Regions from separate parts of the Mesorhizobium sp. B264B1B genome, predicted to be linked through region 1. Evidence: riboswitches for the same ligand, from Rfam matches in the RefSeq annotation. Region 1 holds a riboswitch; the other holds the start of a gene.

Region 1 (5,328 bases):
TTGTTCTTCGTCACGCATACGCTCGCCGGGCAATTGGCCGGTATGCTGTGCCGTGTCATGGGCGCCAGCGCGCTGTCGATCACGCTCAACCTCTACATCATGGACCACATCCGCAAGACCGATTTCATGCAGGCCGAATCGCTGCGCATGGCGTGGTCGATGTTTGCCTGGACGGGTGGGCCGACGCTCGGCATCTTTCTCTACACGCGCTTCGGCATCTATGCCGCGCATGGCGCGGTCGCCGTATTCGCCTTGGCCCTGCTGGCGTTGTTCTGGACCTACCGGCTCGGCGACAATGCCTCGATCCGGCCGGGCAAGACGCGCCCGGTCAACCCGCTGGCCAATATCGGCCGCTTCGTCGCGCAGCCGAGGCTGAGGCTGGCCTGGCTGATCGCCTTCGGCCGCTCCTGCTTCTGGACGACATTTTTCGTCTATGGCCCGCTGTTCATGGTCATCACCGGTGAGGGCGAACTTGCCGGCGGCATTCTGGTTTCGGCAGGCAACGCGCTTTTGTTCATGGCGATTTTCTGGGGCAAGGCCGGCAAGCGCTTCGGCGGCCGCAGGACCATGACTTTTGCCTATTTCGCCATGTCGGTGGTGCTGCTGGCGGCGGGTGCCGTCGGCGAAAGCGCGCCGCTCGTCACCGGCGCCTTCCTGCTGTGCGGCGCCTTCTTCACCATCGCGCTCGACGCGCTGGGCTCGACCGCCTTCATGCGCTCGGTCCGCTCTTATGAGCGGGCGCAGATGGCTGCGGTCTACCGCACTTATCTCGACTTTTCCGAACTGACGCCGCCGCTGGTCTACTCGGTGGTGCTGGCCTTTTTCGGACTGGGCTCGGTTTTCGTCACGCTCGGCCTGCTTGCGGCGGTCTGCGGTTATGTCACCTGGCGGTATCTGCCGAAGTCGCTGTGAAGCTTACGGCACAAGCGCAGCATGTCGTTCGCGTACCCAATCGTGGAAGCGGTGGAGGTCGTACTCCTCCGGCATCAGCACGCCGGCCTTATGGCGCATGGAGCGCAGCCCTTTCTGGTTGACCTCGCAGATCGCGGCATCCTCCTCCAGCACCTGGGTGCCGAATCCGACGATGTTGTCGATGTCGGTGGCGGCGAGCGCGTCGGGCGCGAACAGCCATTCGGCGGTCAATTCGGTCTGCTCGGGGCCAAGCGGCACCAGCCGTACGGACCTGACATAGTCGACGTGGCCGACGATGAACATCGAGGGCAGGCTGGTGGCGTAGGTCTGGCCGGCGGCGTGCTCGGCCGGCGTCAGGCCCGAAAAGACCGGCCCATGCGCCTGGCCGTCACGTGACCATGTTTCGGCACCCGCCCGCAGCCCGCCGGAAAATTCCGGCGCGTCATTGTCGGCATGGCGGGTCCATTCGGGGTCGTCATGCCGGCCCATCAGGCCGCGGCCGTAGATCGGCACCAGCCGCGACAGGTCCTTGTGGACGCCGGGGCAATGCAGGCATTCGTTGAAGTTTTCCCAGAAGATCTTCCAGTTGCAGTTCATCACCTTGCGCAGCACATGGCCCGATACCAGCGATTCCAGCGGCCAGTTGCCGAGATCGCCGGAGGCCGGGTCGAAGGATGAGTGCGCCGAGCCGGCGGCATCTTCCGCGAGATTGACGAAGACGAAGCCGCGCCAGACCGACAGCGCGACGCGATAGAGCGGATGGTCCGCCTTGTCGAAACCTTCGGGCAGCGTTTTCGATGGCACGCGCACGAGCTCGCCGCGCAGCGAATAGGACCATGCGTGGTAGGGGCAGGTGATCAGCCGCGCCTTCAGCCGCCCCTCGCGTTCCTGGCAAAGCTGCGAGCCGCGATGCCGGCAGGTGTTGTGGAAGGCGCGCAGTTCGCCGGTATCGTCACGCAGCACGACGATCTCCTGGCTGCCGACACGGAAGGTGCGGAAAGCCAGCGGTTGGGCGAGATCAGCTTCACGGCAGACGAGCAGCCAGTTCCTGTACCAGATGGCGTCGAGGTCGCGCTGGTAGGCCGCCGCATCCCAATAGGCCGAGGACGGCAATGTCGGCTCGGCCCGGGTGAGGCCGTTATAGGGGGCGTGCTGGCTCTGGACGGGCTGCATGGCTGGCCTCCTGTGAGGATGGCAGCCGACACCCGGCCACGGAAATTGTCAATTGCAGCGGAGCAAGCGGCCGGACGGCGCTAAAGCGCTTGTCGCCGTCGGAATTTGGTTTGCCGGATGCGGCGATTTTCCCTATAGTCACCTTCGTCGTCGGTTCCGATTGGAGCCAAGAGGGAATGCGGTGCGGGCAGATTTGTTGCCCAATGCCGTGGCTGCCCCCGCAACTGTGTGCGGTAGTCCTCTCCATATGCCACTGAAGATTTTCTTCGGGAAGGTGGGGAAGGGCGCTGATCCGCGAGCCAGGAGACCTGCCGGCGACAGGAAACTGACTTCGATGCCCTCGGGTGGAGGGTGAAAGGACAAGACATGAATACCGCTTCCGTCTCCCTCGGCGCCTCCATCTCCTCGCAGTCGCGCCTCCTGCAGCTCGCGCTCGCGGCGCTGCTCGGCGTTTTCGTCGTAGGCTTTGTCGGTTTCTCGCATATCGACGCGGTCCACAATGCCGCGCACGACTATCGCCACTCGATGGCGTTTCCCTGCCACTGATAGGGATTTGACATCATGAACCTGTTTCGCAACGTCGTGTTCATCGCGGCGATCGCAGGGCTCGTGGCCGGTGTCGTTCTCGCCTGCATGCAGGCCTATGCCACCGTGCCGTTGATCCTGAAGGCGGAAGTCTACGAACAGGTCGGCGGCGGCCACCACCACGACCATACCGCACCGGCCCCGACCGACAACAACGCCATGAACTCTGCCGCCCCGGCGGGCAATGCCATGAGCTCCGCCGCGCCGGCAGCCGCTGAAGCTGTTCCGGCTGAAGAGGAAGGCTGGGCGCCGGCCGACGGCTTCGAGCGTTTCGCTTTCAGCGTGCTTGCCAACATCGTCACCGGCATCGGCTTCGCGCTGGTCCTGGTCGCGGTTTCGGAATTCGCCGGCGGCATCGGCAACTGGCGCCAGGGCGTGTTCTGGGGACTGGCCGGCTTTGCCGTGTTCACGCTGGCGCCGGGCCTCGGCCTGCCGCCGGAACTGCCGGCCATGCCTGCCGCCGAGCTTCTGCCACGCCAGATCTGGTGGACGGCGACGGTGGCGGCGACGGCGATCGGCCTTGCCCTGATCGCCTTCCGCAAATCACTGCCGCTGGCGATTCTGGGTGTGGTGTTGATCGTCGCGCCGCATATCGTCGGCGCGCCGCAGCCCGACAGTTTCGAGACGCCGATCCCGGAAGGCCTGCACCATCAGTTCGTGGTGGCGGTGACAGTGACGAACCTGGTGTTCTGGCTCGTGCTGGGCGCTGTCGTCGGCGTGGTGCGTGGACGCTTCACCGGCAGCGCGACGAGCCTGCGCGACAGCTTTGCCTGATCGCGGAAGACTGACCTTCATCATCGGCGGTGGGCGCTCCGGCAAGAGCGCCCCCCCGCCCCCCCCCCCCCCCCCCCACGCCGAAACGCTGATGACCGCCTTGCCTTCGCCATGGGCCTACATCGCCACGGCGCAACCTTATGACGACGAGATGCGGCAGCGCATCGCGTTGCACCGGTCGCGGCGCGGCGAGGGCTGGACGACCATCGATGCACCGCTAGACCTTGTCGGTGCACTCGAGGCCCTACCGGAGGACCAGCCGGTGCTTGTCGACTGCCTGACGCTCTGGCTGACCAATCACATGCTGGCCGATCATGATGTAGAGGCCGAATGTCGGCGGCTGGCTGACATGCTGTCGCGGCCGCGCGGACCCTGGTTCGTGGTATCCAACGAGGTCGGGCAAGGCATCGTGCCCGACAATGCGCTGGGGCGCCGGTTCCGCGACGCCGCCGGCCGGCTCAACCAGCAGGTCGCGGCGATTGCCGAGACCGTGCTTTTGATGGTGGCGGGGCTGCCGCTCAAGGTGAAGTGACATGACCGACATCGACGAAAAGGACGAAGAGCGCCACCGCGCCAAGATGGCCAAGCGCAAGGCGGTCCAAGACGCCGAGGTGGCGAGCAAGACGGTCGAAAAGGGGCTGCTGATCGTCAACACCGGCCCGGGCAAAGGCAAGACCACGGCTGCCTTTGGCCTGGCGCTGCGGATGCTCGGCTACGGCAAGCGCGTCGGCGTCGTCCAGTTCATCAAGGGCAAATGGCATACGGGTGAGAAGGAGGCCTTCGCCGCCTTCGGCGACCGCGTCGTCTGGCACGCGATGGGCGAGGGGTTCACCTGGGAGACACAGGATCTGAAGCGCGACATCGCGGCGGCCGAGGCCGCCTGGGCCAAGGCGCTGGAGCTGATGGCCGATCCGTCGATCAGTCTCGTCGTGCTCGACGAACTCAACATCGCGCTGCGCTACGAGTATCTCGATCTGGACAAGGTGGTTGTCGCGCTGAAAGCGCGCCGCGAGGGCCTGCATGTCGTCGTCACCGGTCGCAACGCCAAGCCGGCGCTGGTCGAGGCGGCCGACCTGGTGACCGAGATGGGGCTGACCAAGCACCATTTCGCGGCGGGCGTGAAGGCGCAGCAGGGGGTGGAGTTTTGAGAGCTGTTGTCCCCTTTTGTGGATGAGCATTCAAGTCTGGTCGCCAAACGCTTCCAGCAGGGCTCACTTCCTTTCCCTCCGGAGGGGGGAAAGGTGGCGCTGCGAAGCAGCGACGGATTGGGGGAAGGCGGTTATCGAACGCGCGGTCCGCAGACAGGCAGGCGCAACCCGGCGGGTGCGAGAAACGCGACTGCCGAGCTCGTCGACCCCCACTCCGTCTCGGCTTCGCCGAGCCACCTCTCCCCCGATCGACGGGGGAGAGGAAAGGCGCGAACCTGTTGCAGCCCGGCTCCCTTCCTCCCCTTCGAGAGAGAACTCACGGGGGGGTGAGATCATGCCAGAATGACGATCGCCGAAACCACGCCGAACAGCGCAATCAGCAAATAATCGGCGACGCGGTAGAGTTTCAGCGCCCGCCTTATGTCGATGCTGTCGGCTTCGCGCCGGCCGCCTTCGCCCATGAACGCGTCGTCGACCGTTACGCCGCCATAGCTGCGCGGCCCGGCGAGCGCCAGGCCAAGTGCGCCGGCCATCGCCGCCTCCGGCCAGCCGGCATTGGGCGAGCGGTGCTTTTTCGCGTCGCGCCGCACCGCCTGCCATGCGGCTTTCGCGTCGGCGCCTTTCACCAGGAAAGCCGCCAACGTGATGAGCAACGCCGTCAGCCTCGACGCCGGCAGGTTGATCCAATCGTCGAAGCGTGCGGCTGCCCTGCCGAACGCTTCGTGGCGCGGCGTGC
Region 2 (5,328 bases), on a different contig from region 1:
TGATGACGGAGACAGCGCCGGCGGCGGCTCCCGACGAGAGGCCGAACAGGAACGGATCGGCAAGATCGTTGCGCGTCACCGTCTGCAACAGCGCGCCGACCACGCCCAGGCCGCCGCCGAGACAGATGGCCAGGATGGTGCGCGGCAATCTGAGGTCGACGACGATCCTGCCGACCGGGCCGGACACGTCATGCCCCTTCAATCCGATCGCATGGCCAAGTGCTGCAACGACGTCGCCCAGCGGGATCATCGTCGAACCATAGGCGATCGATAGCAGCGCGAGCGCGGCCATAGCCAACGCGGCCGCCGTCATGGCCAATACGAATGCCTTGTGCCGCAAAGTCATGTTCCCGGTTAAAACGCTTCCGGATGCATCGCCCTGGCAATCTTGCCGATCGCGTCGATATTGGCCGGCCCGGGTGTCAGTTCGGCATAGCGAAGCGCCACGAAGCGTTCGTTCCTGACCGCGTCCGTCTCCTTCATTGCCGGATGCGCTTTCAGGAAATCGAGCAGCTTCCGGTAGCCGCCGCCATCCTGATAGTCGAGCAGGATGAGGAATTGCGGATTGCGCGAGGCCACCGTCTCCCAATCCGTGTTGCCCCAGCTGGTGTCCATGTCGGCCATGATGTTGTCGCCGCCGGCCGCGGAAATCATGGCGTTGGGAATGGCGAACTTGCCTGATGTGAACGGCTTGTCCTCGCCGGAATCATAGAGGAACACGCGCGTTCCCCTGCGGGCGCCGACCTTGGCCGTGATTTCGGCGAGCTGCGCCTTCCAGCCGGAGACGAGCTTATCCGCTTCGGCCTCCTTGCCGAAGATCTTGCCCAGCTTCTCGACATCGCCATAGAGCAGGTCCATCGAAGCGGCGGGGCGGTTCTTGTCGAGATGGACGCAGCTTTCCGTCAGCACCAGGGTCTTGATGCCGTGTTGCGCCAGCGTATCGGGCGTCACCTCGCCGCCCGGCTTCATGCCGTAGTACCAACCGGCGAAGAAGAAGTCGGGCTCGACAGCGACCAGGTTTTCCAGCGTCGGATATTTGGGCGCCAGTTCCGGGATCGAGCCTTGCTCGGCCTTAAATTCGGGGCCGACCTTGTACCATCCGGTGATGCCGGTCAGGCCGACGATCGACGGCTGCAGCTTCAGGGCGAAGGCCATCTCGGCCATGTTGAGATCGTGAATGACAGCGCGCTTTGGAGGCGCGTCGAAGGTCAGCGACTTGCCGCAGCTGTCGACCGTCACCGGAAAGGCGAAGGCCGTAGAGGCCAGCAGGGAGAAGGCAAGAGATACGGCAAGGCGTTTCACGGATGTTGCTCCTTCGTTGCACGGGAATTGGATCTGCGCTCACGAAGATGGCGCGGCACGGTTCGGAACCTCGAACACCGTCAGCTCGCGGTCCTCCGTCGGGTGGCGCAACCTAAAGACGTCGACACCGAAGATCTCGCGGATCAGCTGCTGAGTGAGTGCTTCGCGTGGCGGCGCCAGCACATGCAACCGGCCATGGCTCATCACCGCGACCCTGGTGGCGAAAGGCGTCACCAGCGCCAGATCGTGCAGCACCGCGATCACGGTCATGCCGAGGCCTGCAACCAGTTCGAGCAACTCGCTGCGCGCCCGCGGGTCGAGATGGTTGGTCGGCTCGTCGAGGAACAGGATCTTCGGCTCCTGTGCGATGGCGCGGGCAAGCTGGGCGCGCTGGCGCTCGCCGCCCGACAGCGAGCCGATGGTGCGGCCAAGCAGCGGCAACAGCCCGGTCCGGCGCAGCGCCTCGACGACAATGTCGCGTTCCTCGCTCCTGTGCCTGCGGCCGGTATGCGGAACCCGGCCGAGCTCGACATAATCGATCACCGCCAGCCGTGGATCCGGTTGATCGGTCTGGCCGACGACGGCGATGTGCAGCGCCCGCTCGGCGGTCGAAATCCTGTCCAGCAGGCGCCCGGTGAGCTTCACTTCGCCCGAACTCGGCCGCAGCATGCCCGACAGCATGCGCAGCAATGTCGTCTTGCCGGCGCCGTTGGGACCGATGATGGCGAGACGGTCGCCCGCCGCCACCGAAAGGCTGACCGGATGCACCAGATGCAGGCCATCCGCCGCCGCGGCCAGGTCGCGGGCCTCGAGAAGCGGCGCGGTCATGGGCAATTCCTTGCAGGGCCCGCCGGAATACGGGCCAGCGTCTTGCTTGCCAATCCTGCCGGACGCTGGCCTGAATTCACCTCGGTGGCGATATCGCGGCAAAGCGTGCACACGATGATGCGATGCATGGGAATGCAGTGAATGCGATCGATGGAGCCGTCCAACTTCCGTCACTTTCAAAAATGGCGACGGAAGGAAGCTGGCTTGAACCGGTCGACAAGACCGAACCCCGCGTCTCCTCCCGGCACACCCCGTCCGGTCAACCCATGCAGATGGCAGGTCTCCTGGCTCGCGGGTCGTTGCGCCATCCTGCCTTCCCAGCCTTGCCGGCCAGTGGCTTCTCGGATTTTGCTCGCCGCTTACAGTTGCGGGGGCAGCCATGGCTTCGACCCGAAAAACGGGCCTCACCATGTTCCCTTTTCACCCCTCGCCTTGCGGCGCGGGGACCATCACGAGTCGCAGCCTAGGATGCAGGCAGCGTCGAGGCAAGGTCGATGCATGTTCTGTTATAACGATACAAACGTGTGGTCAATCACTATCGCGCGCCACCAGTTCCAGCGGCCAGACCTCGCGAATGATCTCTGGCCCTTTCGCGCCGGCGAAAGCCGGGAGCGAGGCGAGCAGGATTTCGCCGAGCCGCCGCCCCATCGGGTCAAGGCTCGGACGAAAGCCGGTCAGCGCCGGCGAGAAATAACGGCAGAGCGGCGTGTCGACGATGACGATCACCGCGACATCCTGCCCGGGCTTGATCCCCATTTCGGCGAGCGCTTTGCAGCCGCCGAGCGCCATCGAGTCGTTGTTGAAGATAATCGCGGTCGGCGGATCCTTCGACCGCATGACTTGCGGTGTCACCGCGTAGCCACCGGCTTCGTTGATAAAACCGTCCACAATCAGGCCGGGATCGACTTCGATGCCGTGCCGCCGCAGCGCCTTGCAATAACCCTCCAGAAACAGATAACCGAAATTCAGGTCAAGCGACGGCCGGATGGCGGCGATGCGGCGGTGGCCACGCGCAACCAGCCGGTCGACCGCATCGGCGCCCGCCTTCTCGAAATCCAGATCCAGAGAGGGATAGCTGTCGTCGCCGGACCGGCTTCGGCCGAGCGTCGCGAAGGGAAAGCCGGCCTTGCTCAGATAGTCGATGCGATCGTCCTCGCGCCGCGTCCAGGCCAGTACGACGGCATCGGCACGACGCGTCTCGACGACGCGGCGCAGCCGCTCCTGTTGATAATCCGCCGGCGCGCCCATGACGATGATCAGGTCCAGCCCGCACTCGGCCAATGTCGCTTGCAGTCCGGTGAGGAACGGAATGAAGAACGGCTCGCCATACTGCTGGTCGCCCGGATGCGGCTGCAGCATGAAAGCCACGGCATGGGTGGTGCCGCGGCGTAGGTTCCTGCCCGAGTGGTTCGGTGAATAATTGAGCTTCCGGGCCGCCTCGAGCACGCGCTGGCGTGTCTCGGCGTTCACGTCGGCGCGCCCGTTAAGCGCGCGCGAGACTGTACCGATCGAAATGTTTAGGTGCCGCGCAAGATCGTGAATGCTGGACGCCAAGACCTCCCCCTCCTGCTTCTGGCTAGCACCAGCCGGTCGTGCGGCCAAGGCGTTTCAGAGCCGACGGTACAAATCCGATTGACAATATATGCCATCGGGTGTGTCATCGTAAACGTTTACGGAAGTCATTTACGGACTGCCGTGGGTGCCAGCCAGGAGGGGTTGGCCGGAGGAGCGCTGGATGATGCACGTCGTCCTGGTCGGGTGCGGAGCCATGAGCAAAACCTGGCTCGAGGCCATCAGCCAATCCCCTGCCGTCAAGATCGTCGGTCTCGTCGACCTCGACGCCGACAGGGCGCGCCAGCGGGCACGCGAATACGACCTCGCCGGGGTCGCGATCGGGACCGATCTCGACGTCGTTCTCTCCCAGACCAGACCCGATGCGGTGTTCGACGTGGTCGTGCCTGCCGCCCGTCGCGCCGTGGCGAATTCGGCCTTTGCCCATGGCTGTCATCTGTTGACGGAAAAGCCGCTGGCCGACAGCCCGGACAATGCGCGCGCCATCATCGACGATGCGCGGCGCGCGCGACGCGTCCATGCCGTGGTGCAGAACCGCCGCTACGTCGCCAACGTCCGGCGCATCCGGCGCTTCCTCGGCTCCGGCGCCATCGGCGCTGCGACCAGCATCCATGCCGATTTTTTCATTGCGCCGCATTTCGGCGGTTTCCGCGAAGGCATGCGCCATGTGCTGCTGCTCGACATGGCGATCCATACATTCGACGCCGCCCGCTACATGGTCGATGGCGAGCCGACCGAAGTGTATTGCCGGGAATGGGAGCCGGCCAATTCCTGGTACCGGCAGGGATCGTCGGCAAGCGCCACCTTCGAGCTCGGCCAGGGCAAGATGTTCACCTATCGCGGCAGTTGGTGCGCCGACGGTTTCCGCACCAGTTGGGAAGGCAGTTGGCGCATCGTCGGCGAACGCGGCAGCCTGACCTGGGATGGTCATGACGAGTTGAAGGCCGAAGCCGTGCTGCCGGAACGCGAAGGCCTGCTCGACAAGGTCGTGCCGGTAGCGGTGCCGCCGCTCGACCCTGCCGACCGCATCGGCGGGCATCTCGGCGTCATGGAAGATTTCGTCCGCGCCGTGGAAACCGGCACCGAGCCGGAGACGCGCGGCGCCGACAACATCAAGAGCCTGGCCATGGTTTTCGCGGCGATCGAAAGCGCCGAGACCGGGCGCCGGGTCGAAATCCCCAGGCAGGAAGGATGACCATGGCGGACCCGCTTCTCGACATCAGGATCGGCACCATGGTGCGGGCCAATCTCGAAGACCCGGCCGCCTATGTCAGGCAGATCCTGCCGCTCGGTTTCGAGAGCGTCCAGCCCTTCTTCTGGCAGACGCTGGGCGGCAAGGACCTGGGGCGGCTCGCCGGCGAGATCCGCGACGCGATCGGCGATGCCGATGTCAGCGTCAGCTCGATCGGCGTGTTCGGCAATCCACTCGAGAGCGGCGACACCGACCGCGGCGTGCTCAAGGCCTGGGAAACGGTGATCGACAGCGCGCATCTGTTCGGCACCAATCTGGTCAGCGGTTTTACCGGCCGCATCCGCGGCAAGCCGCTGACCGACAGCCTGCCGCGCTACCGCGAAGTCTGGGGCGAATTGGCCAAACGCGCGGCCGACAAGGGCGTGCGCATCGCC

The links. Region 1 has a riboswitch for cobalamin ahead of LB547_RS01185 (CbtB domain-containing protein). Riboswitches for the same ligand answer to the same signal wherever they lie in the genome.
Region 2: it holds a riboswitch for cobalamin, as region 1 does, so the genes downstream of both, LB547_RS06495 (ABC transporter ATP-binding protein) here and LB547_RS01185 (CbtB domain-containing protein) in region 1, are expected to answer to the same signal.

What each region holds. Positions count from the first base shown of each region.
Region 1 covers NZ_JAIUIS010000001.1:253,171-258,498, forward strand. The annotation lists gene LB547_RS01175 (MFS transporter) at 1-912, shown strand, start outside; gene LB547_RS01180 (aromatic ring-hydroxylating oxygenase subunit alpha) at 916-2,085, opposite strand; cobalamin riboswitch at 2,220-2,416, shown strand; gene LB547_RS01185 (CbtB domain-containing protein) at 2,452-2,631, shown strand; gene LB547_RS01190 (CbtA family protein) at 2,647-3,444, shown strand; gene cobU (bifunctional adenosylcobinamide kinase/adenosylcobinamide-phosphate guanylyltransferase) at 3,437-3,976, shown strand; gene cobO (cob(I)yrinic acid a,c-diamide adenosyltransferase) at 3,978-4,592, shown strand; gene cbiB (adenosylcobinamide-phosphate synthase CbiB) at 4,925-5,328, opposite strand, start outside.
Region 2 covers NZ_JAIUIS010000002.1:547,849-553,176, forward strand. The annotation lists gene LB547_RS06485 (FecCD family ABC transporter permease) at 1-346, opposite strand, end outside; gene LB547_RS06490 (ABC transporter substrate-binding protein) at 355-1,302, opposite strand; gene LB547_RS06495 (ABC transporter ATP-binding protein) at 1,342-2,130, opposite strand; cobalamin riboswitch at 2,387-2,596, opposite strand; gene LB547_RS06500 (LacI family DNA-binding transcriptional regulator) at 2,659-3,684, opposite strand; gene LB547_RS06505 (Gfo/Idh/MocA family protein) at 3,866-4,897, shown strand; gene LB547_RS06510 (sugar phosphate isomerase/epimerase family protein) at 4,900-5,328, shown strand, end outside.